2 regions of the Alteromonas sp. I10 genome follow, and region 2 is predicted to be linked to the other one. Evidence: riboswitches for the same ligand, from Rfam matches in the RefSeq annotation. Region 2 holds a riboswitch; the other holds the start of a gene.
The links. Region 2 has a riboswitch for thiamine pyrophosphate ahead of thiC (phosphomethylpyrimidine synthase ThiC). Riboswitches for the same ligand answer to the same signal wherever they lie in the genome.
Positions count from the first base shown of each region.

Region 1: another riboswitch for thiamine pyrophosphate. It lies ahead of BZA03_RS00815 (TonB-dependent receptor); the one in region 2 lies ahead of thiC (phosphomethylpyrimidine synthase ThiC).

Region 1 covers NZ_QJJN01000001.1:193,189-208,120, reverse strand. The annotation lists gene BZA03_RS00860 (LysR family transcriptional regulator) at 1-692, shown strand, start outside; gene BZA03_RS00855 (DMT family transporter) at 700-1,629, opposite strand; gene BZA03_RS00850 (hypothetical protein) at 1,858-2,154, opposite strand; gene rimI (ribosomal protein S18-alanine N-acetyltransferase) at 2,283-2,783, opposite strand; gene BZA03_RS00840 (alanine acetyltransferase) at 2,792-3,520, opposite strand; tRNA gene BZA03_RS00835 (tRNA-Trp) at 3,839-3,915, opposite strand; gene BZA03_RS00830 (phosphotransferase) at 4,126-4,977, opposite strand; gene pnuC (nicotinamide riboside transporter PnuC) at 4,934-5,578, opposite strand; gene BZA03_RS00820 (hypothetical protein) at 5,578-5,841, opposite strand; gene BZA03_RS00815 (TonB-dependent receptor) at 5,859-7,949, opposite strand; TPP riboswitch at 8,005-8,108, opposite strand; gene BZA03_RS00810 (acyl-CoA thioesterase) at 8,239-8,664, opposite strand; gene BZA03_RS00805 (GNAT family N-acetyltransferase) at 8,724-10,985, shown strand; gene BZA03_RS00800 (tetratricopeptide repeat protein) at 11,215-12,480, opposite strand; gene BZA03_RS00795 (energy transducer TonB) at 12,483-13,094, opposite strand; gene BZA03_RS00790 (biopolymer transporter ExbD) at 13,096-13,494, opposite strand; gene BZA03_RS00785 (MotA/TolQ/ExbB proton channel family protein) at 13,506-14,030, opposite strand; gene BZA03_RS00780 (MotA/TolQ/ExbB proton channel family protein) at 14,032-14,932, opposite strand, start outside.
Region 2 covers NZ_QJJN01000006.1:237,637-252,568, forward strand. The annotation lists gene gmk (guanylate kinase) at 1-500, opposite strand, end outside; gene BZA03_RS13455 (alpha/beta hydrolase) at 708-1,379, shown strand; gene BZA03_RS13460 (GGDEF domain-containing protein) at 1,575-2,636, opposite strand; gene hemC (hydroxymethylbilane synthase) at 2,833-3,771, shown strand; gene BZA03_RS13470 (uroporphyrinogen-III synthase) at 3,835-4,566, shown strand; gene BZA03_RS13475 (uroporphyrinogen-III C-methyltransferase) at 4,567-5,739, shown strand; gene BZA03_RS13480 (heme biosynthesis HemY N-terminal domain-containing protein) at 5,736-6,911, shown strand; TPP riboswitch at 7,023-7,134, shown strand; gene thiC (phosphomethylpyrimidine synthase ThiC) at 7,409-9,319, shown strand; gene thiE (thiamine phosphate synthase) at 9,316-10,917, shown strand; gene BZA03_RS13495 (HesA/MoeB/ThiF family protein) at 10,910-11,704, shown strand; gene thiS (sulfur carrier protein ThiS) at 11,701-11,910, shown strand; gene BZA03_RS13505 (thiazole synthase) at 11,912-12,682, shown strand; gene thiH (2-iminoacetate synthase ThiH) at 12,679-13,812, shown strand; gene BZA03_RS13515 (threonine/serine exporter ThrE family protein) at 14,041-14,932, shown strand, end outside.

The DNA.
Region 1 (14,932 bases), on a different contig from region 2:
TGCAATATGCCAGAGACGGGCTAAATATATTAGAAAAAGGTGAAGAAGCATTACGGCTATTAAAGCGGGCTCCTTCTGGAAAACTTCGGGTTGATGCTGCGAGCCCGTTTGTGTTCCACCAGCTAGCGCCGTTAGTGGGTGAATTTCGAGAAGCATTTCCTGACATAACACTCGATATCACCAGTCACGACAGCATTATCGACCTGTTGGAACATAAAACCGATATCGCAATACGTATTGGTGATTTAAGCGACTCTAACTTGCACGCTAGACGTTTAGGAAAAAGTAAGCTGCATATTGTGGCAAGCCCACAGTATCTTGAAAAATATCCCATATCTGAAGGTGAGGATGGAATTAGCACGCTAAACAAACACAAACTGATTGGCTTTAGCGACTCACCAAGTCTAAATAAATGGCCGCTCAAGCAAGATATTAACTTGCAGTACAGTCTTCGTGCGTCAAGCGGTGAAACTATTCGCCAGCTGTGCTTGGCAGGTCAAGGTATCGCGTTACTTTCTCACTTTATGGTACACAAAGATATCAGTGCAGGCTCGCTGGTAGCGCTATTTCGTGACGACATCGTCAGCCCAAACCGCAGAGAGTCGGTACAAGCGGTATACTATAAAAATAGCGCGGTATCGTCTCGTATCTCTGCGTTTTTAGATTTTATACAGCCTCGACTAACTCTTTAACTTACCTTTATTTCGCGTGGCCTTTACCTAATATTTTTTTAAGTGTGCTTTGGGGGAGGCCATTTACTATTAGCGCGGCTATCATCAATATTGCGCCGGCCATAACCATAGGCAGCAGCGTTTCTTTAAGCAATATCACAGAGCTTACATAACCCACTATCGGCGTAAGTGTACTAATAAGTACAATTTTATCTGGTGGCAATTTAGGCCCCGCTGCTACCATAAGCCCAAAGCCGAGACCCGTTGCCACTGGCCCAATGTACGCCAATAGTAACCAATCGCTTATATCGTAAGCCCCAAAATTAGGTGTTGGTTCAACTATCAGTGCAATAGCAAGCATGGCGAAACCTGCGATGGTAAACTGCCAGAAGACAGCTTCAATGACGCTTCCCTTCCACTTATGAAAAGACACTCTTCGAATAGCGACCGCCCACAATGCAGATGCCAGCAACATACCAAAGAGCGGTAGCCATGCGCCCGGTTGTCCCGAAGCAAATAAAATCATTGCACAGCCAATGGTAGATATACCGGTTAGAATTAATCGCTTAGAAGGCGGACGTTGCCGATACCATAGAGTGTCGATAAGCAGCATCCAAAGCGGTGTAGTGTAAATAAGAATACTGGCCGTGCCGGCAGGAATAAACTGCAGTGAGACAGTAATAAGCCCCATTGATAGGATAAACTGGAAAAAGGCAACGACAAACACCACCGAGCGATCTTTACGATTGAGCACCGGTAAACGTTTTTTGGTGATAAGTACAAACAGCGCGAGTACCGGAAGGCTTAACAAGAAGCGCAAGCACACCATCCATACAGGCCCTACAATCTCAAGCCCTAACTTCATGCCTGGCCAGTTAAGCCCTAAACACAACACCGCAACCAAAAGCATTTTAATGCCTTTTGATTGCTCTTTTTCCGCCACCGATGATGAAGACATGCGTTTTAAAAAATCCAATTACACGAACTGCGTTAAGAGAAGTTTCTACCGCCCGGTAAGCTGAATGTAGGCGGAGAATTTTACGGGCGCAAATATAAGTGAATTAGCAAGGGATTAAAACCTTCCTGACCGTGTAAACACGCCAATTTATCGACCAAATGGTCAACTTTTTAAAACCTTGTGGAAACTTTGCTATACGGGTGGTTAATCACTGATAAACACTTTGACTTACAGGTACAATGCAACAGACAGCAGCTTCCGCTCACCTCTTTCTATTTTGCTTACGCTGTGCATGTACTTATCTGGCCGAAAAAAGTAAATGCGGTTAAAGAGATTAAAGATGACTTTCTCTGCCCAAAATTGACCGCCGCGCTTCGGCTTTTTTAGTACTACATTAAATTTAAAGTAACGCCCGCTGCCCATAGGGTCATTATGTTCTAACACGCTATGACCCTCTTTGTAGGTAACCACATTTATAGCAAATCGTTTTGATGAGATTAAAGCCTTGTTGAGCACTTTAGCCATGCTATTTCTACCTTGATTGATGGGGACGTGTTCTAATTTAAACACGCACGGCTATGGTCTGGAAGCGTATGCTGAGTTCAGATAATGCTTTGATATACGCGAAACGTATATACCTAGGATTACAAACACTAGGCTAAGGTGGGATTTGTCCACTTCATGATTTTAGCGTTTTCTTTTTGTGCGCTGTTTCCATTACTCTTGTCATGCCCGTCATCATTATTTTTTACGGTGTAATAATTTTTGCGGGTTTCTATATGCTCAAACCCCGAGCTCTCATAAAGCGCAATCGCAGTATCATTACTTTCACGCACTTCTAGCCACATTTCACGCATTGCATTTTTTACCGATGTCTCAATGACAAAATCAACTAAAGCGCGACCTACCCCCTTGCCTCTTGCGCCACTGTCTACCGCAATATCCATCAGCGTAGCTTCATCAACGACTTCAAGCATGATGGCATAGCCAACAATCTTGTCATTTTCAAAGGCAAACACCCCGTAATAGGGTTCCGTGAAACAATCCGCGAAGGTACTTAGTTTCCAAGGCGACACTTGTGCCTCTTGATGGATAGCATGCGCAAGTTCAATGTGCTCGTTAAAGCCTTGTGGCGGTACGATTGTTAACTTCATCGACGCGACTACTGGCCGTTAGCTGAATGGTTTAATTCGCGTGCTGCGCTGATAAGCTGCGCCCACAGCTCCCGTTTTTGCACAGCTGTGAGTTTAAGCGGTGTGGCTGGCAATATAATGGCCGTTTCGGTTACCGATAGCGTACGGCCAATCATTATGGTGCTAGCCCACTGTGACGGTATACCCAACTGAACACAGGCTAGCTGCAAGTCCTTCAGCCATTGCTGTGATTTTGCTTTCTGTTCGGCACTTAACGGGATACCTTCAGGCGATACCAGCCCTTTTGCGCCAATAGACTTTGTTAAAGACTCTTGCGAGGCAACCGCATTGTCGTAAGACGGCGAAGTGTTGTGTGACTGTGAAGCACCTGTTTCGGTTTGCCCTACTTTCCCTTCATTGTGCGATGCGCCAAGCGTGGAAAGTTTTGCTGCCCCGCCGTCTTTAGGCTTAGCCTTATCTTTCGCGCTACTGCCAACATTTGCTCTCAACTGAGCAAGCCGTGATTGCTTTTCTTCTTGAGATATTGGCGTTGAAGGCGGCTTATTGGTTTGAGCGTTTTGGCTGTAGGGTAACTGTGTCGATGAACTATTTGTACTGCCGACGTTGCGTTGTGCTGCATTGGCGTTGTTTTGTTTCGCTTGGTCTTCCTGCTTTAGCTCAGTGTAGGCGTCTTTGGTGATCCAAACAGGGATCCCCATTTCCTGTAAAACCGCCTGCTGATATGAAGTAAGAGACATTGCGTAAAAACACCTAACGTGAATAGTTCATTATATTTGTTTAGTTTACTAAAGTTGCAGGCTTGGTTGAATAACTATCGCGTTCTTTTGCTTGGATTGTACTTGCTCTTTAATGCTCAAGCGCTAATTCATAAGCGTTGATTCTTAAGTATTATTCGCGAATTTATAATGCCTAGCCCTTGGTATAAGAGGAAATAAAACAGCTGCAGCAAATTAAGCACTAGCAACAGAAACCAAAAAAATTTAAGAAGAATTTAAAAAGAATTTAACAAAGAAACGATTTAGGATTTGAACGTAAACGTTCACAAGAAGAGAAAGTGGCAGGGGTGGAGGGACTCGAACCCCCAACCATCGGTTTTGGAGACCGCTGTTCTACCAATTCGAACTACACCCCTAGCGCGCTGTGCATTATACGGATGACATTAAAAAGGTAAAGCCTTTTTATCACTACCATGCACTGCATGCTTAATTAACACGCAATGCGCTGTTTTTTCAATCGAATAACACCAAATAGGCTTTATCCATCACCTGTGTTTTGTCTTATTGCCCGCTTTTAAACCGACTTCTATGCAGCGTCACTTTAAATGCGGAGCAGTTTATGACAATTAGACCTTATTGGCGTTAAGCGCAGTAAACCACAGGTCATTAGTGATAGCGACAATCTCGGTGTGCAGATCAAATTTCGCTATCGCGTCGTGCTCATCGATATTCATTAGCTTGGCGTAATGCTTAACGAGCTCTCTACATTCATTGATTTCAAGTTTATTGATAAGGCAGCAACTTGCTAAATCGAAGTAGCGGTTTCCCATGGCGGCATATTCCCAATCAATAATTTTGAGTGAGTTATCTGCGCTCAGTAATAAGTGATTAGTTAGCAAGTCATTATGACATAACACATAGTCGTCATCGTCTTGTTCACTTTTTATTACTTGTTTCCGCAATGATTGGGCTTTTAGATAAAGCTCACTGCTCATATCGAGCTGTGCAACATTAATATAATGCTGCCATCTTGATGCTAAATCTAATGGCCTAGCGGTAATGGGCAAAGAATGAATACGAGCGAGGGTGTTGGCCAGCTCAAGCATTGAAAGCGTCGCACTGTCACTGTGCTCTAGCCACTGTTCAACCCAGATGGTTTCATCATCGCTTAACCATATAGGTTGCGGCGCTACTCCCAACCTATAAAGCTGTTGCTGCAAAGCAAATTGGTGCGCACGATTAACCCCACTAAAGTCATCATCGCCCATCCATTTCACCGCTAAGTCGACAGGGTTATGATCCGACTTTGGTTGCCCACTACTTTGAAGGTTATTTGCAATCAAGGGTAACTGACTATCTGCGAGCTCTTGAACGCGGTAAACGTGATTTACCGCTCCAGCAGGGTGTGACGAAATTTTCGCACTGTCGCTAAGATTAAGCGCCTTTTGCAGCGTGGCGATGATATCCAACCTGTTCACCTTGTTTTTTATATTGTACTAGCCACTGGTAATACCCAAATACCGCAAAACCAACATAGCCTAAGAACAGGCAAGCAGATAATGCATAACCCACTTGCAGGTATAAATAGGCGGACGCTAAATTGATGAAAAACCAATAAACCCAGTTTTGCAGGATTTTATGCGCCACCATAAATGTTGTGACTACACTCAATAAATTAATGCTCGCATCTAATAGTAGGTACTCACTATTGAACTGTGAGCCTGCCACCTCAGACAGAACCCAAGCGAGCAATAACATACTCGGCACAATGAGCAAATGAGCCCAGAGAGGCCAATGAAGCACTGGCTTAACATCGCCGTCTTCCGCCCCTTTCGACCACTGATAATAACCGTATCCCGCCATTATCATATAAAAGAAGTTAAGCGCAGACTGAAATGGCAAAGTCACCTGCCAAAATAGCCAGGTGTAAATTGCGGTACTTACAAAGGCGCACAGCCAACACCAGCTGTTCTGTTTTGCGGCTAACAACACATAGGCAATAGCGAGGACAACCGCTACCCACTCTAACAGTGAAGTAGCGGCAATTTGTGAGGTAAACTCAGAAAAAAAGTTAGCCATTAAGATGATTTTCTAGATTGCATGGCATCGAAGTTTAGGAACTTAGCAACGAAAATAGCCTGCCCCACTTCTTCATGGGTCCTTTGCATTTCTTCACCAAGTACTTTCATAACCACACCATAGTCACCTGTAACCTGCGTGCTGGTTGAGCTTGTTGAAACTGCAATATCACTATAGCTATTTAACCTATCAATGAAATCTTGAATAGGTGGAATGTATTCGTTAACCAATGGGTACAACGACAGTTCAACCATAACTTGCATGTCTGTTTCCTTTTATTTTAAAACGCGTACTTAACAGTAACGCCAAACTGACGACCGTTACCTATTTGGTAATATGGCTCATCGAAGGCATACTCATCGCGAGGGTCGTTGCTGAAACCACCGAATCCACGGGTGTAAAACTCACGATCAAAGGCATTTTGTACCCACAGTGATGTCTGCCAATCACCGTGTAACACCACAATCTCCGAATTAACCAGCGTAGTACTTGGCGAGGTTACATCATGGCCGTCAGAAAAACGGTATTCGCTTTTGTAATCTACATCTACACGCCAAAGCATGTTATCTGTAAGTGCGTACTCACTATACAGGTTTGCGGTCCACTTAGGTGATTGAGCCTGTCTTTGCTCAGACACTTCAGTACCGTCTGCAAGCGTATACCCTTCAAAGGTAGCGCTTAGGTAACCAACACTTGCATCAAGCTGCCATGCTTCACTAGCAATCCAGCTAAGCTCCAGCTCGGCTCCTTTGTTTGTTCCTAAATCAGCATTATCAATAATATCTACGAACCCTGCCGTACCGTCATCACGAGTGATAACGTCAAAATCGCTCACCTGAGTATCTTTTCTATCCATATAGAAAATTGCAGCGCGAGCAATTAGGTCAGGCGTAAGTAATGGGCCCTTAACACCTACTTCGTAGTTCCAGTTATACTCTTCGTCGAAGAATCGCTGATTGTCATTCACGCGGCTGTCGGGGTTAAAGCCTGCCCCTTTATATCCGCGTGAAATACTGCCGTAATAGAAGTGATCGCCCTGTGTATACTGAAGCGCGACTTTCCCGCCTACCATGGTGGTGTCGAACGCGCGAGTGAGCTGGTTGTTATCAGCGTAATCAAAATCGTAGTTTTCTACTCTTAACCCTGCTACAAGTACTAAATTTTCGTTCAAACGACTTTCAGTCTGAGCATATATAGCGGTCGTCGTAGGCGTGTATTCACTGGCAAAGTCACTATCCAAATAAGTGTACTGACGCAGCAGCTTTTCTTCCGTGCTTTTATAAAATACGCCTATTGTCCAGTCAGTCATACCATCAAAAAGTGCGGCACTGTCAGATGACACGAAACGCATCTCTCCGGTCTGTGTTTCTACATCGCGATAATAGGCGTCAAAAGACGTATAACCCCACGGGTGAAACCCTGTGAATGTCCAGTCTTCATCGTATCCATAAGCAATATTGTGAGAAGCATGGGTGGCAATTAGAATAAAGTCGCCCGCTGCTGTATTGGTTGTAGAGCGCGCGCTAACAGCGTGGGTTTGGTGTTCGTCAAATCCAGGTTCATCAGACAGCGTTTTGTTGTCATTGTCTAGCGAGAATGCATCGTAACCGTTATCGATATCGTACCAGCGATAAGTAAGCGCTAGTGTGGTTCGCTCATCTACACTGCCTTCAACGGCAAAGCGCAGTGCGGTTTCATCGATATTCGCGGTATCGCTTCTATTTAAGAACGTATTTTCTACAAAGCCATCACTGCGATTATGAACCAGCGCAACACGATAGCCCCAATCCGTGTTGATATCATCACCAGTGGCGCCTTCAATACGGTAACTCTCTTTGTTCCCAATGCGGGCTTCAACGTAGTCTGGGGCGTCGCTACCCACGTCATTACTGGAGAGTTTAACCGCTCCGGCCAATGCACCTGTGCCGTATAAGGTAGCCTGAGGTCCGCGATATACCTCTAGTTGTTTAGTATCAAAAATAAGACCTGCCGCAGCAAGGCCTGAAAAATCAAATTCATCGACGATAAAGCTTACAGAAGGATTGATAGGCTCGGCGAACTGACTACGCTCTCCAATACCGCGAATTTGCACGAAGCGGCCGCGAGACGCACCAGCTGCAAAGTTTACGTTTGGAATACTGTTTAGCACACTGTCGATATGGCTCGGCTGTCTACTGCGAAGACGCTCTTGATCTAAAATGGTCGCGCTAGCACTTAACTGGTCGAGTGTAGTTTGACGAAAATCACCAGATACGATGACGCGCTCAATATCTGATGGCGTGCTATCTGAAGTGTTACTTACATTGGTTTGTTGCGCATAGGCCGCAACGGAACTAGCAAGCAGTGAAAGTGTGAAAAGTGTTTTATACATGGGATCTCTTATTCTTATTTAAGAAAAAAGATCCGGGTCTAACGGCAGGTGATAAGGCTATATTGTGAACCATCCCTACGCCGGTATTATCCGGATCAGGTTTAAGGGTTCCCACGAATGTGGATCTCAGACCGAAAACGGACACCCCTTGGTATAGTGTTGCGCTGCTAAAACTAGCAAACTCAACTTCTGCGACGGAGTCTACCAGTTCGATACACGCCGTCAAGCAGATAAGACGTTAAGCTAACGTAAGGTTTTATATATGATATAAGGCGTTGAAAGCTTAGGGCTATTCAGCGTCAATATTCATATTTAGGCGACGTACTTCATCGTCAGTTTGTGCTTTTAAACCTTCCAACGTTTTGCCGTGTGCGGTTGGTTGACGCGTATCAGGGTCAACCTTTACGAAAACGATATCGTCTGCAAAACAGATGGTTTTCTTGGTTGCTTTGTTGCGTACCAAGCAGCTTACGGTAATAGACGTACGGCCTACAGCTTTAGTTTCTAGACCAAACTCTACGATATCACCCTGCATAGCCGGTGATTCGAAACTAATTTCACCAATATGCTTAGTTACCAAGCAATTAGTTTCTAGCTGACAAATAGCCCAAATTGCAGCTTCTTCGTCTATCCATTCTAACGCGCGGCCACCGAACAAAGAATTGGCGTAATTAAGGTCGTTTGGCATAACTAGACGCCGAGAAAGAAAGCGCATTCGAATTCCTCATAATAAATCGCTACTATAGCGTTAGATTATACCGAAAAAACTGATTCATGGCGCTAACTCAATTACGCGAATGGCTATTAGCCCCCTACTTTGAAAATAGCGGCGAAAATGGCTGCAAAAAAAGCTCTCACGCTTCACACTTATCAAACGTGACTTGCCCGCTTCACCGGAGAATGCTTGTAATATCTGGCAATGATGATTTTTGTGAAGCTGCCATACGTAGCGTTCAAGCCTTTGTAGATGAAGTTTCATCTATAAGCGTTGTGAATTTTGCTGGCGATACACTTAAGGGAAAGAACCGCAAACAAGTACTGGGGAGCGAATGTGACATTGCCACATTAGACTGTCGCGATTCATTCAAACCTGGCGACGTGATGGCAGTGGCGGGGATCGTTAAACGCAGTGGTTGTTTAATACTTATTTGCCCTGCATTGAGTGAATGGGTCAACAATATTTCGGTCTCGTTCCTGTCGGAGGGGTTTACGCTTACACAAAGTCGATACCTCGAACGCTTTATAAAGCACCTGCGTAACAACGACTACGTGGCATTTCACACTGAAGAAAAAACCACACTTCCAGATACGTCTATGTACCGCATTAGCCAAGGCGTAACATCAAACGTCTATAGAGGCTCACTATTTAAATCAGAAGAGCAAGAGCAGGCATACAGTCGTTTATATCAAGCACACTCACTTAATAAACTAAACGCGCTGATTACCGCCCCAAGAGGCAGAGGCAAGTCATCATTATTAGGTATATTCATTGAAAGCCTAATCAGACAGGGTAAATATGTACTATTAACCAGTGAACGCTTTGATAATGTGAAGAACGTGCTTTCACGTATTCAACAGTACGAAATAGCAGGTGTCAGAACACAACAACCATCCACCGCTAACATTCAAACCCAACTAATCCTTGGTGATAAGAATGAGGCAGCGACGTTTGGCAGTGTAAAATGGGTGCCCCCTGACAGTGCCTTGTTATATACCACAGAAGATGAAAAGTACGACGTTGTAATTGTTGATGAAGCGGCTTCAATCCCCCTCCCGGATGTATACCGGATCATAGCCAACCACAAGCAGTGGGTGCTTAGTACTACGCTTTTGGGTTATGAAGGTTCAGGCAGTGGTTTTATTCACAAACTCATCCCTAGTTTACCGCCATCAGCTATCCATTTAAGACTATCAACGCCGTTACGATGGTTCGAACATGATCCCATTGAAGCCTTTTTCAATACGACTTGTTTATTTGAGGACAGAGATGCGGCGCGCAATATTGGCGAGATTAATTTCAAAAACAGTATTAACCCACCGATAGATTACGATTTTTCCATAAGTTCGTTTAAAACCATTTCCGAAGAGGCGCTTCAGCAAATAATGTCGCTACTTTCATTAGCCCATTATCAAACTACGCCCGATGATTTTATGCGCTTGATGGATAGCCCGGATGTACTTGTTGCCATACTTAAATTCAACGACAACGTGATAGGTGCTGCAATCATAAACGCTGAAGGTAGCGACTACCTGAACGATACCGCATTGGGGATTGCGTCTGGAAAGCGTCGTCCTAAAGGGCATTTAGGTGCACAGCGACTTGCTCTGTTGTCTGCTGATGCAAAAACAGCAACGTTTAGATATTGGCGTATTAACCGTATTGCCGTCGATACGCTTGCGCAGAGTAAGGGTATGGGCAGTTACTTGCTACAAAGAGTTAGTGATGAAGCCAAGAAGCAAAGTATTGACGCTATCTGTACTTCTTATGGAACGACACTTAAGTTAGACAGTTTTTGGACAAGAAATGGATTTGAGATCGTAGACTATGGGCGAAAGCCTAATAAAGCCAGTGGCGAAACCAGTGCACTAGCGTTATATCCTCATTCTAACAGAGCAAAAAAACTGCTTTCTGAATTGGTAGCGCTAAAAGAGAGCTTTAAATTCGATAACCAGTTAGACAACGTGCCCATTAGCATACTGACAATCTATGTAGAAAAGTTAGTACATTTTACCCAAGGCACACGCACTTTAGATGATGTTTGGCCGATATTACATAAAATTGCGCGTTATGCAGAGACTCAGCCTACACCAAGCGCAAATACTCAACTGAACAAGCCAAATAACACAATACTATATACGCTATGGCGTCTTGTTGAAATCATTAACACGAAGCGCTTTCTCAGAAAAGTACTTACACATTCAGATATGAATGTGAAGCAACTTGTTTCTACATTAAACGAAGAAAACCTAAAAGCAAGTGGGTTAAAAGAAGTCACTATTGTTATAAGAGAAGCACTTCTGCCTGCTTTCAAATAATAGAAAGTCTGTAGCCTGAAAGTACAAATAATCAGCTTAGCGTAGAGCCACTATACCTGCGTTAACAAGCCGCTATTACGAACATTTTAAATACCGCTGAGAGGCTAATGATTTATGCGGATTGGTGTTAAAGCCCTATAAATATAATCCTATTCGAGAAAAGCTCACTTACTAAATTAAGGGCAAAAAAAAGCCTCCCAAAGGGAGGCTTTTTTGCTAAAACCACATATTAGATACTAATACCGCGGTTCTTCGCTTTTTCCTTGATATAAGGTTCCCACGCTGCAGCGTTGCGGCGTAGAGAGCGATCTTTCTTAGCTTCTTGTACGTGCTTGTAAGCAGACTTGAAGTTACCTGCGTAGAAGTTCGCTTCCATTAACGTGAAGTGAATCTTCTCAGGGTCTTCAGCACCACGCTCTAGAGCGTTCTCTAGTGCTTTGATAGCGCCTTTGTAGTCTTCAGCTACAAGTAGAAGTGTACCTTGCTTACGATAATGCTCAGGATCAGAACTCTTTGCGGCCGCCTGTGCGTACAGATTTGCTGCAGTTTTGAAGTTCTTCGCCTGGTGATACGCGTTAGCAATATTAGCAAGCATATCGGCATCATTCTTCAACAAGCCTTCTTTCATGTGCTTTTCAAGTAACTTCGCAGCCTTGTAAGGCATGCCGTTACTTTGATAAAGCTGAGCAAGCGTTTTGATTTCTGAATCTTTTTCTAGATAGCCCTGCATATAAGCAAGTTCTAGCGTTGAAAGACCTTTTTTGTAGTCTTCAACTAAGATATAGAAAAAGCCTAGACGCGACCACCAAGTCTTCTCTTCAGGAAAAGTTTTAACTAACTCTTCCGCGACAGAAACCGTCTCAGGGTACATCTTACGCTCGTAGTAAGAAGTTAACTTAAGAACATAAGGGTTCTTGTTTGGCTCTTCATACAAAGCAATTGCCTTGTCTGCTGGCTCAACCATTTTAGCTAACTGCTTAGACTCAAAGTACGCCTGCGCCAAACGCGTGTACACATCAGCATCTTCTTTACAGGTAAATTCCATCCACTTGTTATACCATTTGATGGCATCAGTGTACTTCTCTTCCTGCATGCTCAAATCACCTATCAATTTAAGTGTTTGAGAGTGCTCAGTGTCGTTAAGTACTTTTGGTTCAACAGAGTCGACCAAGTAGTTTAACGCCTTACCGCCCTCACCTTCTTGTGAAGCCAATAAGTTACCGATAAAACGCTTAACGTATGCTTTATCAAAATCGTCTGAAGGATCGATTTCATAAAGTACATTTAACGCTTCTGTGAGCTGGTCTTCATTGTAAAACTCAAAAGCTTTTTGAACTTTCTTACCGGTACGCTCACCTACTAGCGTTGTTTTTCCCTTCTCATATCCAGGACAAACAACAGGTGCTGACTGCGCCAGGGCAGCGGGTGCTGAAAGCACCGCACCTGCACCTAGCACTAAAGCAACGGCTGACATTTTGAATGTACGTTTCATCATGATCATTGCTCCAGTTTAAAGTCTAGCTGTACGAACATGCCAGGTTGTTTAACCGGCTTGCCATCAACGATCTTAGGCTTGTATTTCCACTTACGTAGAGCACGACGTGCTTCACGGTCGAATACGCGCTTAGGTTCAGCTTCGATAACTTCGATATCTTCAACACCACCAACTTCGTTGATAGTGAAAGACAGTCTTACCCAACCTTCACGTCCATCACGGGCTGCATCAGGTGGATATTTCGGATCGATACGAACGATAGGTGTTGCTTCACCATCACGCTGCATTGCACCAACACCACCGATGTTTACACCAACACCACCTGTGTCGATAGCTGGAATAGCTAAGCTAAAGCCATCTGCATCAGGTTCCGCTGTTTCCGGCTCAACTTGCTCCATTTTAGGAGGCTGTGGCGGCGGAGGCGGCGGTGGTGGTGGAACACGAGTACGCGTCTGCGTCTGGTCGTCTGGTTCCTGCATTACAATATCGATAACCGGTGCAGGCGGTACTTCGTCTGCTGGTCTAGATGAATTTTCAATCAACTTGGCCATTAGAACGAAAAGGGCAAATGCAACACCAGCACCTAAAAGTATAGATACAATTATACGTAACATCTTATCCCCTTGCCGCTACCGAGACTCGGTTAACGCCAGCGGCTTTAACCTGATCCATAATCTCAACTACTAAACCATGCTTCGCTTTTACGTCAGCTTGAATGATTACGTAGTCAGTAGGCTGCTCGGTAAGCAGTCTTTCAATATTCGCTCTTACGCTGTCCGGCGCAACTTCACGCTTATCTAGCCATACATTTCCATCTTCAGTTACGGCGATGAAAATGTTTGCATTTTTGTGAAGAATCGCCTGGCTCGCATCTGGCTTGTTGACTTCGATCCCTGCTTCTTTAACGAAAACAGTGGTAACGATAAAGAAGATCAGCATGATAAACACGATATCCAACATGGGCGTCATGTCGATCTGTGCATCTTCTTCCTCGGTTCTGACTTTTCGAGCCATAATCTCTCTCTCTAATGATGTGGCAGGCTATCAACTAGCCCTTCTCTTGCCAGCTTCACTTTCGCTTCAAGACGTGAACTGATGAACAGTCCAGATAGCGCGGCTACCATTCCCGCCATAGTCGGGATTGTTGCCATAGAGATACCAGCAGCCATTAGACGAGCGTTGCTGGTGCCCTGCGTTGCCATTGTCTCGAAAACACTGATCATACCGGTTACTGTTCCAAGTAGACCGATTAATGGACACATTGCAATAATGGTTCTGATAATCAGCATTCTAGCGTTAAGATCGTCTGACGCTTGAGAAATCCACGCGTCACGGATTCTATGCGCATACCATGATGTGGTATCTGCTCGGGCATCCCAATTCGCGATGATGTTTTTCTTCACCTTTGGGAAGACCGAGGTTAAATACCAGTAACGCTCAATCATTAAAACCCACATGAGAAAGAGCGCGGCAGCAACGAAGTATAGTACGTCACCGCCGGTAGCGATAAAGTCCCTGACCGATTCGAATAATCCAATCAGGTAATTCATATTACGCTTTCTCCGACTCTGAGTGAGCAGCTACGATACCCGCAGTTTGCTCATCAAGAATGTGGATGATTGACTTGCTACGAGAAGCTACGATGCTGTGAGTAAGGATTAGAGGCAGAGCCGCGATAATACCTTGAGCTGTAGTTACAAGAGCCATTGAGATACTTCCTGCCATCATACGTGGGTCACCTGTACCGAATAGAGTGATGGTTTGGAATGTCTCGATCATACCTAGTACTGTACCTAGTAGACCTAGTAGAGGAGCAATCGCTGCGAAAATCTTGATAACGTTGATGCCGCTTTCAATTTTTGGAAGCTCGCGAAGAATCGCTTCATCAAGTTTAAGCTCAAGGTTTTCTGCATCGGCAGTCTTGTTCTCTTGGTAAACTTTAAGGATACGACCTAGTGGGTTACCTTCTGAAGGATTGTTTACGTTCTTAAGCTGTGAACGCATTTTTCCACCAGTGATCGTTAGCGTGATCATTTTGTAGATACCAATTAGTAGGCCAATCGCAAGCATAACAGTGATTGTGTAACCAACTGGACCACCCGCGTGATAACGCTCAGCCATTGTCGCTTTCTGCTTCAATAGACCAAGGATTGCACCTTGAGAAGGGTCAGCAAAGAAAGGAACAATACCAGAAGTAGCGTCGATTAGATCGTTAGCAGAAGCTACGAAGTGACCATCTGGTTGACGACCAAGAGGCTGAACAACTTCAGCTTCAGCGTCATACGCTAGGTAGCCTGCTTCACCAACAAGGTTGAAAGTACCAACACGTACAACTTCTTGTTGTGAAGAACCACCGTCAAGATTAACTACTTCAGTGGTAAACTTAACTACTTCACCGCCTTCAGTCATTTCTTTTTGAAGAGCAAACCATAGGTCTTCTAGTTCTTTAATG
Region 2 (14,932 bases):
TCATTAAAATGAGACATTTCAGCTACAGCTTGCGCCATACGCCCTGCAATGACTTCTTCACTGTCTTGACCGCGATTATTTAAACGCTGCTCTAGCACGTCGAGTGAAGGCGGAAGAATGAAAATACCGCATGTGTCTGGCATAAGCTTTTTGACTTGGCGCGCGCCCTGCCAATCGATATCTAAAAATACGTCAATACCACGGTGCAAAGTTTGTTCAATCGTCACGCGGGACGTGCCGTAATAATTGCCAAATACTTCTGCGTATTCAAAAAACACACCCTGTTCAATCAGCGCTTCAAACTGCTCTCGGCTCACAAAATGGTAGTGCACACCGTCGACTTCACCCGGACGAGGTTGACGTGTTGTATGAGATACAGACACCTGCATTGGCGTAGCTGTATTGCTTTCATACTTTTCCATTAGCGCCTTTATAAGGCTTGATTTTCCTGCTCCAGAAGGAGCTGCAAGAATGAATAAGTTGCCGAGTAGTGAAGCCATAGGGTATTAAAATTCTTTCAAAATGTGGTGATTTCAAGTGGCAATGATAGCATATTAAGCGGTTGTGCCGTACCTTTCATTGCATAGTGAAAACTTGGTTCACTCTATCAAGCTTATGCCGATGGGTTACCACAGCAAAAATTAATGGGGTCAGAGTACTTTTTCTGGCCCTAAATGTACTCTGACCCCAAAACTAGGAAATAAAGCATGACTCAGCAACTTCTGCCGTGCGTAGAGATAAACCCATCCACTACGCCTGATGCCTGCGTTATCTGGCTTCACGGTCTTGGCGATTCAGGCCATGGTTTTGCGCCTATTGTACCCGAGCTAAAACTGCCCGAATCAATGGCGGTTAAATTTATTTTTCCTCACGCTCCAGAACGCCCTGTGACTATCAATGGCGGCATGAGAATGCGCGCTTGGTACGATATCAAATCGTTAGATTTTGAAAGCCGTGCGGACTTAGAGGGTGTAAAAGAGTCGGCTGCTCAGGTAGAAGCGCTTATCGAAGCACAAATTGAAAGTGGCATTCCTAGCGAACGTATTGTACTTGCAGGATTTTCTCAAGGCGGTGTTATTGCTCTGCACTTAGCACCTAGATATGCCAATAAATTTGCAGGTGTTATCGCTCTATCTACTTATATGTGCGAGCCATCACTTCTTGGAAGCGAAGCAAAAGACACAAACCGCGAAACGCCAATTATGATGGCACATGGTGAGCAAGACGAAGTGGTGCCGGTATTTATGGGCAATGCTGCGTTCAAAACACTGAGCGAAAGTGGCTTTAATGCCACGTGGCAGACTTACACCATGCAGCACAATGTTTGTATGCAAGAGCTTAACGACATTAGTGCGTGGCTTCAAAAAGTTCTAGGGTAATGTCTTAAGAGCCTGTTGGCCCTTGCTGCAAATTACGTTCATATAATAAAGCTCAACAGGCCCTAGTATTTGAACAAAAGAGAAAGCTGGTGAAGCAACAAAAGCCAGCTTTCTTCTTAGCGTAAGTGGGTACACGTCTATCGATTGCAAAGTTGCGCCTTCCGTCTTTTCTTTATTTCGCGTTTATTCCAATAACTATTCGACGACTCTGTTGCGCCCCGCATTTTTAGCTTTGTAAAGGTTGTCATCGGCCTGCTTCAAACAAGCGTGCAAGTTTGTATCAGTAAGCGCAGTGGCTACACCAAAGCTTGCGGTTATCGAGTGATTAACATCACCCTCTACAAACGGATTAGCTTCAATCACCTTCCTCATTTTTTCCGCTAATTTTACCGCTTGGCTCAACGTCGCATGAGGGAATAGAACCAAAAATTCTTCACCACCGGTTCTTGCCACCACGTCAGTAGTTCTTACTGCTTCTTTCATTAGGCGAGTGATGTGTATAAGCACTTCGTCACCAATATCGTGGCCATAGGTATCGTTGATTGTTTTGAAATGGTCAATATCTACCACCACCGCACTTAAAGGGAAATGAGCACCGGGATCTTGCATTGCGCGTTCAAAAAAAACAGCTTCAAGAAACCGCCGGTTGGGAAGTTTTGTAAGTGGATCGGTATTAGCCTGACGCATGCGCTCTAAATTTTCACGCAGCATTTCTTTTCTACTTTGATGCCAGAAATTTTCACCTATAAAGGCGACGCAAATGAAACAGAACGTAGCGATTAAGAAGCGGGAGACATGCTCTGCTGGGTACTCAGCCACTATTTTTTCTTGATTGTAGAGCATAAAAATAGCGATACCCATGGTTACTGCTACGTAAACCATGGCGGGCTTGAAACGCACAACAACTATCTGAATAAAAAGCAGGGGAAAAATAAAATAAAGCCCAGTGTTATTGAGCCCGCCGGTATAAACCAAGCCGTTTATGGTAAATGCTACCACTAAGCCTGCTAAATAATAAAAGACATCGACGCGAGGGAACATATGGGATAACGCCACATTGGCGTACACAAAAGCAGCTGACCCCGCCAGCGTTCCAACGAGCAATGGGTTGTTTGTGCCCATGTTGATCCACGCCATAAACGCCATAATGGTGCCACCAACATAAGATATGAAATATAGCGTTAAGCGCCTTCGTTTTGCTTCCGCTTCATCTTGCTGAGCACTTCTAAGTAATTGACGCAACGACGAACTGTCCATAAAAAGACTTATCTCCGCATTTAAAACTAATTGACCATTATTCCTTTCAGCATAGACTGAATGTCTAATAATAACCAAGGAGAAAACTGCGCCTAATTTCAAACATTAATACAGAAAATGCGTATACTACGGGGTATATCGTATGACGTTTTGTGATACATCGTTTTAGTTTCTTTTTATATAGTTTGGAATAGCCATGAGTCACCTCAACACTACCCGCACCGTTCGAATTGCTACTAGAAAAAGTGCTTTAGCGCTTTGGCAAGCAGAGTATGTGAAGGCAAAATTGTTGGAGCATTATCCGTCAATGACCGTTGAGCTTGTGCCTATGAGCACGCAGGGCGACAAAATTTTAGATACACCTCTGGCGAAAATTGGTGGTAAAGGACTTTTCATAAAAGAGCTTGAAATTGCCATGCTTGAAGGCCGTGCCGATATTGCCGTGCACTCTATGAAAGACGTACCGGTTGAATTTCCTGAAGGTTTTGGCCTTCACGCTATTTGTGAGCGAGAAAACCCGTTCGACGCTTTTGTTTCAAATAACCACGACAGTTTAGATGCCCTACCCCAGGGCGCAGTAGTAGGTACGTCTAGCCTTCGCAGACAGTGCCAAATTCGCAAGTATCGCCCTGACCTTATCATCAAGGACCTGCGCGGAAACGTGAATACTCGTCTAGCCAAGCTAGACGCAGGTGAGTACGACGCCATTATCTTAGCTTCTGCTGGCCTTATTCGCCTTGAAATGGAATCTCGTATTCGCATGCCGTTACCCGCTGATATTTCACTACCCGCCGTTGGACAAGGTGCCGTAGGTATTGAGTGCCGTAACGACGATGAAGAGCTAATTAAGTTGCTACAGGCGCTGAACCATACGGACACCAATACACGCGTTACTGCGGAACGCGCCATGAACGAGAGATTGGAAGGCGGCTGCCAAGTACCTATTGGTAGCTTTGCCACGCTTGATGGCGATGTGCTGACACTAACCGGTATGGTTGGTAAGCCAGATGGTTCAGAACTGCTCTTTGCTTCTGCTACAGCGTCGCGAGAAAAAGCCGCAGATATTGGTGTTGAAGTAGCGGAATCCCTTCTTGAGCAAGGTGCCGGTGAAATCTTAAAGGCGCTTTATAACTAAGTTATAGTTTGTCGAATGCGTGCAGGTTTACGCAGTAAAATAAAAGGATGAAAATTCGATAGTATGTTGCTGTTTACACGCCCACTGCCAAAGTTAAAAGCAAGCGCTTCTGCCTTTGAAAAAGCCGGAATTGACGCGGTAGGCGTTGCCACGTCTAACATCATTGATATTTCGTCTGAAAGAAAAGCTGCTGCAGAATTTTTAGCGTCAAATGCAGTAAACGCAATTGTTGTTACCAGCGTATATGCTGTAGACACCGTTATTGAAGGCTTACGCGAAACGGCTAACGAATTACCATTGATCATAGCTGTGGGCGATGCCACTGCACGAAAATTACAAGCGGGAATTCAGGCGTTTTCATCGGCGCAGGTTGCTATTCCCGAAGCCCATACATCCGAAGGTATACTGGCAATGCACCAACTTAATGAGGCAAACTGTCAGCATGTCGTTATCATTAAGGGTGAAGGTGGGCGCGACGCCATAGCCACAGGATTAGACGAAAAAGGTATTTTAGTTAATAGCTTTTGCGTTTATAAGAGAGAGCAACTTACAAGCCCAATTTACACAAAACGGTGGAAAATGGGCGAAGTTAGCGGCATTATCGCTACAAGCGAAGCAATGGCACTGCAACTAATTGCGCAATTTGGCCAAGCACTTAAATCTATTAAATGGTTAACAGTGAGCGACCGAATTGCCAAAACCCTCACTAGCCAAGGCATTAAAGAGGTAGCGGTTTGTCAGCGAGCCACCGATCAGGCACTCATCGCCTGGGTAAAGGATAACTGGGAGTATTGAATGGCCAACAACAATGAAAGTAGCCCACAAAAAGAGGAACTCGTGAAAGTGGAAGCTGAAAAAGACGTTATCGAATCTTCTGCCACGCACAGTGAATCAACATCGTCGGGTGCTGCTAAAAAGAAATCGTCGGGAAATGGTCTACTGTGGTTTGTTGTAATCATCCTTTTCCTTATTGTGCTTGGTATGGCTGGCGCAGGTTACTGGTATTACATGCAGCAACAGTCGGCAAGCAAGGACTCTGAATCTGCACTTCAAACGACGACCTCTCAGCTAAACACTATTGAGCGTGAGCGCGCTGATCTTGTTGCCTCTATCGACAAAGTAGCTCGCACCAACCAGACGTTAGAAAGCACGGTAGCCGAGTTAAAAGCGCAAAACGAAAAGCTGACGCTGCAAGCTGAATCGACCCTTGAGCAACTAAATAATATGGAAGGTCGCCGCCCGGCAGACTGGCTCATTGCTGAAGCTGATTACTTAGTTCGCATGGCAGGCAGAAAGCTTTGGTTAGAAAACGACGTACGCACAGCAATTTTGCTGCTAGTTAACGCAGATAAACGCTTAAAGTCGTTGGCCGATCCATCGGTACTTCCGGTTCGCGCAAACCTTGCAGAAGATATTCAAACCTTACAACAGCTTAACCCTGTATCACAAAGTTCCGTCGCCCTCGCGCTTACGGGTATGATTGCTCAAATTGACAAACTGCCACTTGATACCTTCGAAAAACCAGAAGACGCCAATGCAGAAGACACGACCTTATCGGAGTCAGCTGACGACTGGCAGGAGAACCTTGCGAAGGTGTGGCGTTCGTTGGTGAACGATTTTCTTACGGTGAAAACTATTGAAGGCCCGGTTGAGCCAGTGCTTTCACTAGAAGCCCAGTTCCTAGCAAAAGAGCAGCTTCGTCTACAGCTTATGCACGCGCAAACCGCCGCGCTTCAGGGCGATGCAGGGCTTTACAGCCAGTCGCTTCAATACGCTCAAACGTTAATTATTGAAAAGTTCGACACCGAAAAAAGCCAAGTAACGGGCTTTGTAGATGCACTACAAAACCTCATTGCTACCGATGTATCGCGCCCAATACCTACAGAGCTAGCGTCACAAAAACCGCTAGAGCGTCTATTGGATAGCCGCGTTAAACAGGTGTTCGGACAAGGAGCAAGTGCACTATGAAATGGTTAGCTATTGCCCTTGCGGTATTAGCCGCATTCGTTGTTGCACTCATTGTTGGCCCGATGTTGTTAGGCGATAAGGGCTACGTACTAATATCACTGGGTAACACCGCTGTTGAAATGACGGTGATTAGCTTTTGTATTTTAGTGATAGGTGCCGTCATTGCCTGGTACGTACTATCTCGACTTGTATTGTGGGCGTTAAGCCTGATCACAGGTTCACATAAATGGTTCGGCACTTTGGGGGAGCGCAAACGAAAGCGTGCGTTTTACGACGGCTTACACGCAATGGCTGCAGGTGATTTTGATACAGCTCAAAAGGCGCTAAGCAAAACCACCAACGGCGATTTCGAAGGCGTTAACTATTTGGCGTCAGCGCAAATTGCTTTTGCCAATAACGATTTAGCCAAAGCCCGTTATTTCCTCGTTCAGGCAACTGACTTTCCAAAAGCGAAAGTAGCCGCAACGGTCATGCACGCGCGTATTGATATGGCTGAAGAAAAATACGATGCGGCACTAGAGAAACTTAACGAACTTGACGAGCAAGAGCGCGAGAACAAGCAGGTTGTGCAGTTGAAAGCGCAAATTCTTGCCAAGTTAGGTAAGTGGCAAGTACTTCAGGAGAATTTGTCAGGCTGGCGTAAAGCATTGCCCAAAGCGGATTACACCGCATGGAGCCAGCGCATCGCCAAAGGTAAGTTTGCCGAAATTGCCAGCAAACAAGGCGCTGTCGAGCTTAAATCGTATTGGGAAACCCTACCTCGTAAGCTTCGTCACGACGATGCTTACCGCGCGGCCTACATTCAACAGTTACTTGACCAAGGTATGCATGCCGACGCACAGAATTTGCTAGTTGAATGGCAAAAGCGTGGCCCGAATAGCGCCCTGTTTCCGCTGTTCACGCAGCTTAATATTCCTGATGCATCGCCATCACTACGACTGCTTGAAAGCTGGATAAAGCAAGACGAAGAAAACGTGTCGCTATACTCCACGCTAGGCCAAGTTGCATTTAACTCAGGCGATGATGTGTTGGCGGAAAAAGCCCTGCTTAAAGCCACTAAAATGAAGTCGCGCAAAGAAGACTTATTGCTGCTGTCTGCAATTAGCGAACGCAAGCACGACACAGCCACTGCACTTCAGCTTTACAAGGAAGGTCAGCAGCTAGCCAGCTAGATGAATATTCATTTAGCTTTCTGGTAGTACTTGTATTACCCGTAAAATTGAAGATATAGTAAAAAGGAATTCTCAATTCGGGTTGTTTCAACAACAACCCGAATTGACTTAAACAACTTGTCGGAGTGCTTCACTGTTAACCCAGTAAGCTGAGACCGCGAAAGTGGGATCCGTAGAACCTGATCAGGCTAATACCTGCGAAGGGAACAAGAAAATACAATGTGCACAATGTTAAACCGTGGTTTAGCGTTGTGAAGCGAAGTTGTTTTGCTGTTGATGATACAGACACACCCATGACGGTGCTGCTCGTCACTCAAGGTAAACTGTTCAAGTTTATCCCCAAGTCAACATCAACGGAGTAAAGGGCTGTAATCACCAAAACCTTTACCAACAATCTCGCTAGAGTAACGGGACTATCCCCTTCTACACTCACACTTTGTATTCTCCTTCACTCCTGACAAGCATTTTTAGAACCTAAATTTACAAGGTAAAATGCTATGTCGAACAGACGCGAACAGCGCCAACAAGCACAACAATTCATTAATGAACTTGCGGGCGAAGCTTACCCAAATTCAACACGCCACTACGAGTGTGGCAGCCGTGACGATATTCGTGTGGCCATGCGCCTTATTCACCAACACGACAGTTTAGTGGGTGGCACCGAAGAAAACCCTATCTTAGAGCCAAACCCGCCCATTCCTGTGTACGACACCTCTGGCCCTTATGGCGACCCGCTAGAAAACATAGATGTACACAAAGGCCTAGCTCCGCTTCGCCAAAAGTGGATTGAAGAGCGCAGCGATACTTTTGAGTTAGAGGGCGTTTCATCAAGCTTTGCGAAAGAGCGTGAAAACGACATTTTTACCGAAGATTTCCGCTTTATTCGCAGCCGCAAACCACTAAAAGCAAAAGCAGGCAAAAACGTTACCCAGCTTCACTACGCAAGACAGGGCATTATTACCCCTGAAATGGAATACATTGCCATTCGCGAGAATATGGGTCGCCAGGCCATTAAAGATGCCGAACTGACGCAGCAGCACAAAGGCGAACACTTTGGTGCGAATTTACCCGATACCATCACGCCCGAATTTGTACGCCAGGAAGTGGCCGCAGGCCGCGCCATTATTCCATGCAACATCAATCACCCCGAGTTGGAGCCAATGGTTATAGGGCGTAACTTTCTAGTAAAGATTAACGCAAACATTGGTAATTCAGCAGTCACCTCGTCTATTGAAGAAGAGGTAGAAAAGCTGGTGTGGTCAACACGCTGGGGCGCCGATACCATCATGGATTTATCTACCGGCAGAAATATTCACGAAACCCGAGAGTGGCTGCTTAGAAACAGTCCTGTTCCTCTTGGCACCGTCCCCATTTATCAAGCGCTAGAAAAAGTAAACGGTGTAGCCGAAGATTTAACGTGGGAGATGTTTAAAGACACCCTAATTGAGCAAGCCGAACAAGGCGTAGACTACTTCACCATTCACGCTGGCGTGCTGCTTGAATACGTACACCTTACCGCAAAGCGGGTTACCGGCATTGTATCGCGCGGCGGTTCGATAATGGCAAAGTGGTGCTTAAGCCACCACCAGCAAAGCTTTCTGTATGAGCACTTTCACGATATTTGCGAAATTTGCGCTAAGTACGATGTGGCGCTGTCGCTAGGTGATGGCCTGCGCCCTGGTAGCGTAGCTGACGCTAACGACGACGCGCAATTCTCTGAATTACGTACCCTTGGAGAGTTGACGAAAATTGCATGGGAGTACGATGTTCAGGTAATGATTGAAGGCCCGGGGCATGTGCCAATGCATATGATTAAAGCGAACATGGAAGAGCAGCTTAAGCACTGCCACGAAGCACCGTTTTATACCCTTGGCCCCCTCACCACCGATATCGCTCCTGGCTATGATCACTTCACTTCAGGTATAGGTGCCGCCATGATTGGTTGGTATGGCTGCGCAATGCTGTGCTATGTAACACCTAAAGAGCATTTGGGCCTACCTAACAAAGAAGACGTTAAACAGGGGCTTATCACCTACAAAATTGCAGCCCACGCTGCCGACTTGGCAAAAGGACACCCAGGTGCACAAATTCGCGACAACGCCATGTCGAAAGCTCGCTTTGAATTCAGATGGGAAGACCAGTTCAATTTAGCTCTCGACCCACATACTGCGCGCGCTTATCACGATGAAACCTTGCCGCAGGCGTCTGGCAAAGTTGCGCATTTCTGCTCTATGTGCGGCCCTAAATTTTGCAGCATGAAAATTTCTCAGGAAGTGCGCGATGTGGCTAAACAAGTAGAGCAGCAAGAGTTTGAGAAAGAAAAAGGCATGAAAGAGATGGCCCAGGCATTCAATCAGTCTGGCGCAGAGCTTTATCACACTGCAGATAGCAAGGTAGAGCTACCATGATGGCGAAAGCGTCCATAAGCCCTGCATCCAACAACCTCACCACTGCACTTCCTGTAGTGTGGTGTGTGGGAGGCGTTGACTGTAGCGGTGGTGCGGGCGTTACCCGCGACGCCATTACATTGGCCGATCTGAACATCCATGCTTGTGTGCTCACTACACAACTTACCGTGCAGTCCAACTCAATCATGCTTAGTAAGGAAAGCATGTGCGCGTCGGCATTAAATCAGCAGTGGCAGGTGCTGTTTGAAGATACCCCACCACGCGCTATTAAAATTGGCGCTATTGCTAATGATGAGCAAGCGCTGTTGTTGTGTGCACGTATTCAAAAAACATCTAACCCTCGCCCCTTCGTTGTATGGGACCCTGTGCTGTCTACCTCGTCAGGTGGCGTGCTGAGTGAGTTAAGCGAAAGCGTAGTTGACGAACTGTTGAATACGGTAGATATCGTTACGCCTAATATCGATGAGCTTGCGTGGCTCACTCATTTGCCAGTTGTTGATGAAGCGAGCTTGCTAACTGCAATCAATCGGCTAAGGGGTAAAGGCGCAAAGAGCGTGTACGTGAAAGGCGGTCACGCCCACTGGCAAAAAAACGTGAGCGATATTTTTGTTTGTGCCTCTCACACTCTTCGTTTTAGCCAGCCGAAATACGCTAACGGCAACCTTCGCGGCACAGGCTGTATGTTAGCCAGCGCATTAGCGGCATTCATTGTGCACGACTACTGCATTGAAGACGCACTTACGCTTGCTAATGCTTACGTCAGCGAAGTTCGTGGCCATACACTACCAAAGCAATGCGCAGCGGCTAACGCAAACGCCATAAGTAACGAATTAACCACCTACTTTGCACAAACCAACGGCTTTCCCGCAAAACCAGAGAGCTTTCCGCTGGTGACCTTTCACCAACGTGGCGCCACTGCTAATGAAAAAGAGCGGGATAAGGATTCCCTTCTTAAAGCCTCGTCTTGTAAAGAAGCCCACTTTCCTGCACTTACTCATACTCATTTAGGCATCTACCCTGTAGTGGATAGTGTGCAATGGATAGCCCGCCTCTGGCCAACGGGCGTAAAAATCATGCAGCTACGGGTTAAACAAGGCTCCCAAGAAGACATTCGTCAGCAAATAAAAGAGGCAATAGAATTGGTGAAACACACCGACTGCCAATTATTCATTAATGACTATTGGGAGCTGGCCATAGAACTCGGGGCTTACGGTGTGCACTTGGGGCAAGAGGATATCGACACCGCAGACCTAAACGCCATCCGTAGTGCGGGTTTACGGTTTGGAATATCAACGCACGGCTTCGCTGAAATTCAACGTGTTCGCGCTTTAAACCCGTCTTACATTGCCCTTGGTCATATCTTCCCCACCAATACCAAAGACATGCCTTCGAAGCCCCAAGGTGTAGCACGTTTAGAAAAGTATGTGCAGCTTTGCGATGGCATTCCCACCGTTGCTATTGGTGGTATTAACTTATCGCGTATAGGCGATGTAGCTAAAACCGGCGTTAGCGGCATTGCTGTGGTAAGTGCAATCACTCAGGCAGAATACCCGCTAAAAGCCTACCAAGCATTGGTTGAGGAGGCTGGGTTTGCTTAGTCATTCAGCTACTCATTCACTTAGTCACTCAGTAGGCCAGCAGTTAGCGCATCAGGATATACGTCGCTACAGCAGACAACTCTTACTCGATTGCATTGATCACGACGGACAGCTTAATTTGGCGGGTGCACACGCTGTTATCGTTGGCTTAGGTGGATTAGGCAGCTTAACCGCCCGCTATTTAGCAGGCGCAGGAGTGGGCAACATTACACTTATAGATGGTGACACCGTCGACATTAGTAATTTGCAGCGCCAAATAAGCTACAATGAAATGCACCTAGGCGAGCTTAAAGCTAAATCGCTTTACAATGAACTGCGTAAAGTGAACTCGCATTTAAACATCCAGTTTAAAAGCTTATTTACTGATAGTAACAACTTACCAACCTTGATTGCATCAGCCACCTGCGTGCTGGATTGCACCGACAACGTGACGGTACGAAGACAGATAAACCTGGCCTCGTTTCGCGCCTCTATTCCGCTTTTTATTGCCGCAGCCAGTGGACTTACCTGGCAAGCGCTGAACTTGCCTCAAAACTCAACCACCTGCGGTTGCTACGAGTGTTTAGTGAATAATGTTGCCGTACGCGAAGATTGCGTTAGCAAAGGTGTACTAGGCCCAGTAGTAGGCATGGCAGCATGCCACCAAGCTACCCAAGCCTTGTTATTTCTGGCAAGGGGCTTCGATGCCGATATTAAATGGGGCCATTACGTAAACGCCCATGCAGGCCAAGGTACGCTGCAAAGTTTCAAGCTTCCCCCCTCTTCTTCTTGTGAGGTATGCCAATGACCCAAATTAATATCAACGTGAACAATCAACCAATGAGCGTGATTTCTCCTATATCACTTAGTGAATTAATTGCTCTAAAACAATTGAAAGACGAAGGCACCGCCGTTGCCAAAAATGCCGCCATTATCAGCAAGAATGAATGGCCAACAACCTACTTAAGTAACAACGATACCGTGGATATCTTCACCCTAGTGGCAGGAGGCTAAAATGCTAACACTCGCAAATCACACCATCCCTTCCCGCCTGTTAACTGGCACTGGCAAATTTAGTAACCTGGACACCATGAAAAGCGCGGTACAGGCAGCCAAGAGCAGCATGGTGACCTTGGCAATGAAGCGTGTCGCCAGCCATAGCTCACAAGATGAAACGCTTTCGGCATTAAAAGCATTGGGCGTTACTCTTTTGCCGAACACGTCGGGAGCTAAGAACGCAAAAGAAGCCATATTCGCCGCCGAACTTGCTTACGAAGCATTAGGTAGCCCTTGGGTGAAGCTGGAAATTCATCCAGACCAACGCTACTTATTGCCCGACCCCATCGAAACCCTGCTTGCCGCAGAGGCACTGGTTAAAAAAGGGTTTCACGTTTTGCCTTACTGCGGAGCAGACCCCGTTTTATGTAAACGCTTAGAAGAGGTAGGCTGCACTGCCGTTATGCCATTGGGCGCGCCTATTGGCAGTAATCAGGGCTTACAAACCAAACCCTTTTTGCAAATTATTGTTGAGCAAGCGTCGATACCCGTCATTGTAGATGCAGGCATTGGTAAGCCAAGCGAAGCTATGGCGGCCATGGAGCTGGGAGTAGACGCAGTATTGGTGAATACGGCCATCGCCACGGCTATGGACCCAGTTGCTATGGCAGCAGCTTTCGCAAGCGCCGTAGAAACGGGGCGAAAAGCCTTTGAAGCTGGACTTGGTGCTACCAGCAGTTTTGCCAAAGCCTCTAGCCCGCTTACCGCCTTTTTGGAGCCGGCGGTATGAAGGTAGCACAGGCATTAATGCAGCAAGACTTGTCGCATGTGGCTATGTCGATAAACAGCAAAACAGCGGGCGACGTAGAACGAGCGTTAGGTAAAGATACACTTTCTTTAGACGACTTCATGGCGCTGATCTCTCCCGCTGGCGCTATGTACTTAGAAGCCATGGCCTATCGCGCTAAAACAATTACTCGCCATCGCTTTGGCAATACCATGCAGCTGTTTGTACCTCTGTATTTGTCAAACTTGTGTGCCAACGAATGTACCTATTGCGGCTTTACAATGAGCAACAAAATAAAGCGCAAAACCCTGTCTATAAGCGAAGTGTTGACCGAAATTGAAGCCATCAAAGATTTAGGCTTTTCACAGGTATTGCTGGTTACTGGCGAACATGAAACCAAAGTGGGGATGGAATATTTTGAGCAAACACTAACCGCCATTCGCGAAAAGGTGAGCTACCTTATGATGGAGGTACAACCTTTAAAGCGTGAGCAATATGAAACCTTGAAGCACCTGGGCTTAGACGCGGTGTTAGTGTATCAAGAAACCTACTCACCGCAGCATTACGCTAATTACCACACTCGAGGAAAAAAACAGGACTTCTTATGGCGCTTAGAAGCCTCCGATCGCATAGGGAAAGCCGGCATTGATAAAATTGGCATTGGCGCACTACTGGGTTTAGGCGACTGGCGGGTTGATAGCGCCATGACCGCCCTTCACGGCAAATTAATACAGCAACACTACTGGCAAAGCCGTGTATCTATTGCTTTTCCGCGCCTTCGTAGCTGTGAAGGTAACAGCACTGGCGGCAACGCCCTCACCAATAGTAAACTCCCTAACGAGCGAGATCTGCTGCAGCTAATATGCGCCCACCGCATTTTTAACCCACAAGCAGAACTCTCGCTGTCTACCCGAGAGTCGGCGATATTTCGGGATGGTGTAATGCCGCTTGGCATAACGTCTATGAGTGCGGCCTCGCAAACACAGCCTGGCGGTTACAGCGCCCCATCGAAGGCACTAAATCAATTCGATATTGACGATAACCGATCTGTATCAGATGTCGTGAGCGCACTTTCAATGAAAGGACTGGAACCCGTTTGGAAAGACTGGATGCCGTTTACAGAACGTGTTTAAGCGCAAGAATACCTGTATTTTTCGTTTGAAAACTCGCGCTAAAGAGCGCACTTTTAATGGATTAATCGATTAGTTTTTGTAAGGGAAAATAAGAGAAAATTTGTTTTGCTTTCGTGCAAAACCCTCCGTACAATCCGCCCAAATTTTAGCCAGACACTTTACCTATGCGTCTGGCTTTTTTGTCTCATTTATCTCATATTAGATTTATCAAAACTAAAGGGCAGTGCGTTGGATACCGTTGAATTTATTCAAATTCGTAGATTTATAGTGAAGCTAGGCAAAATGCTGCACAAGTACGGTACCCCTGCGTTCCGTCTTGAAGCTTACCTAGGTGAAGTCGCTAAGTATTTAGGCGTACACGCTTCATTTATTTCAACGCCAACTTCACTGACTTTTGTTATCTGGAGTGACCGTCACGAAGACGAATATAACCATGCTGCGCGTTTGCTTCCAGGCGAGCTAGACATGAACGCGTTGTCGCTTACCGATGAACTGGCCAGCGAACTGCTGTCGGGCAAATTAACCTTAAGTGAAGCTGACAAGCGCTTAAATGAAATAGATGCCATGGGCAGCCCTTATGGTAAATGGGTTACAGGCGTAGCCTTTGCTATGGCCACCGGCGCGTTTGCTATGCTAATGGGTGCAAGCTGGAGTGAAATTGGCTGGTCGGGTGCCTTGGGTATTGTGGCTTATCTTTGGACCTTATGGGCACAGCAGTCTAAACGCGTAAACTTGATGCTAGAGCCTGTCACCGCGTTCGTTGGCGGCATTCTTGCCTGTGCTATTGGTCAATACGTTGACCCTGGCATTAACATTCCGCTGGTTGTGCTTTCATCGGTGATTGTATTTGTACCCGGACTAGCCCTGACTATGGGCCTTGCCGAGCTTTCATCGCGAAACATGGTGTCGGGCACGGCTCGTACTATGGACGCCATCATGCAGCTGTTTAAGCTGTATTTCGGTGCTTTTTTGGGTGTGTCAGTGGGCTTTAGTGCATTTGGTGAAAACGTGTATACCCCTGCAGAATCGCTGCCTTACTGGGCTACTTGGCTAGCGGTATTCTTGCTGTGTATTGCCCTAGTTGCGATATTCAGAACGCGTATTAAACACATTCCATGGG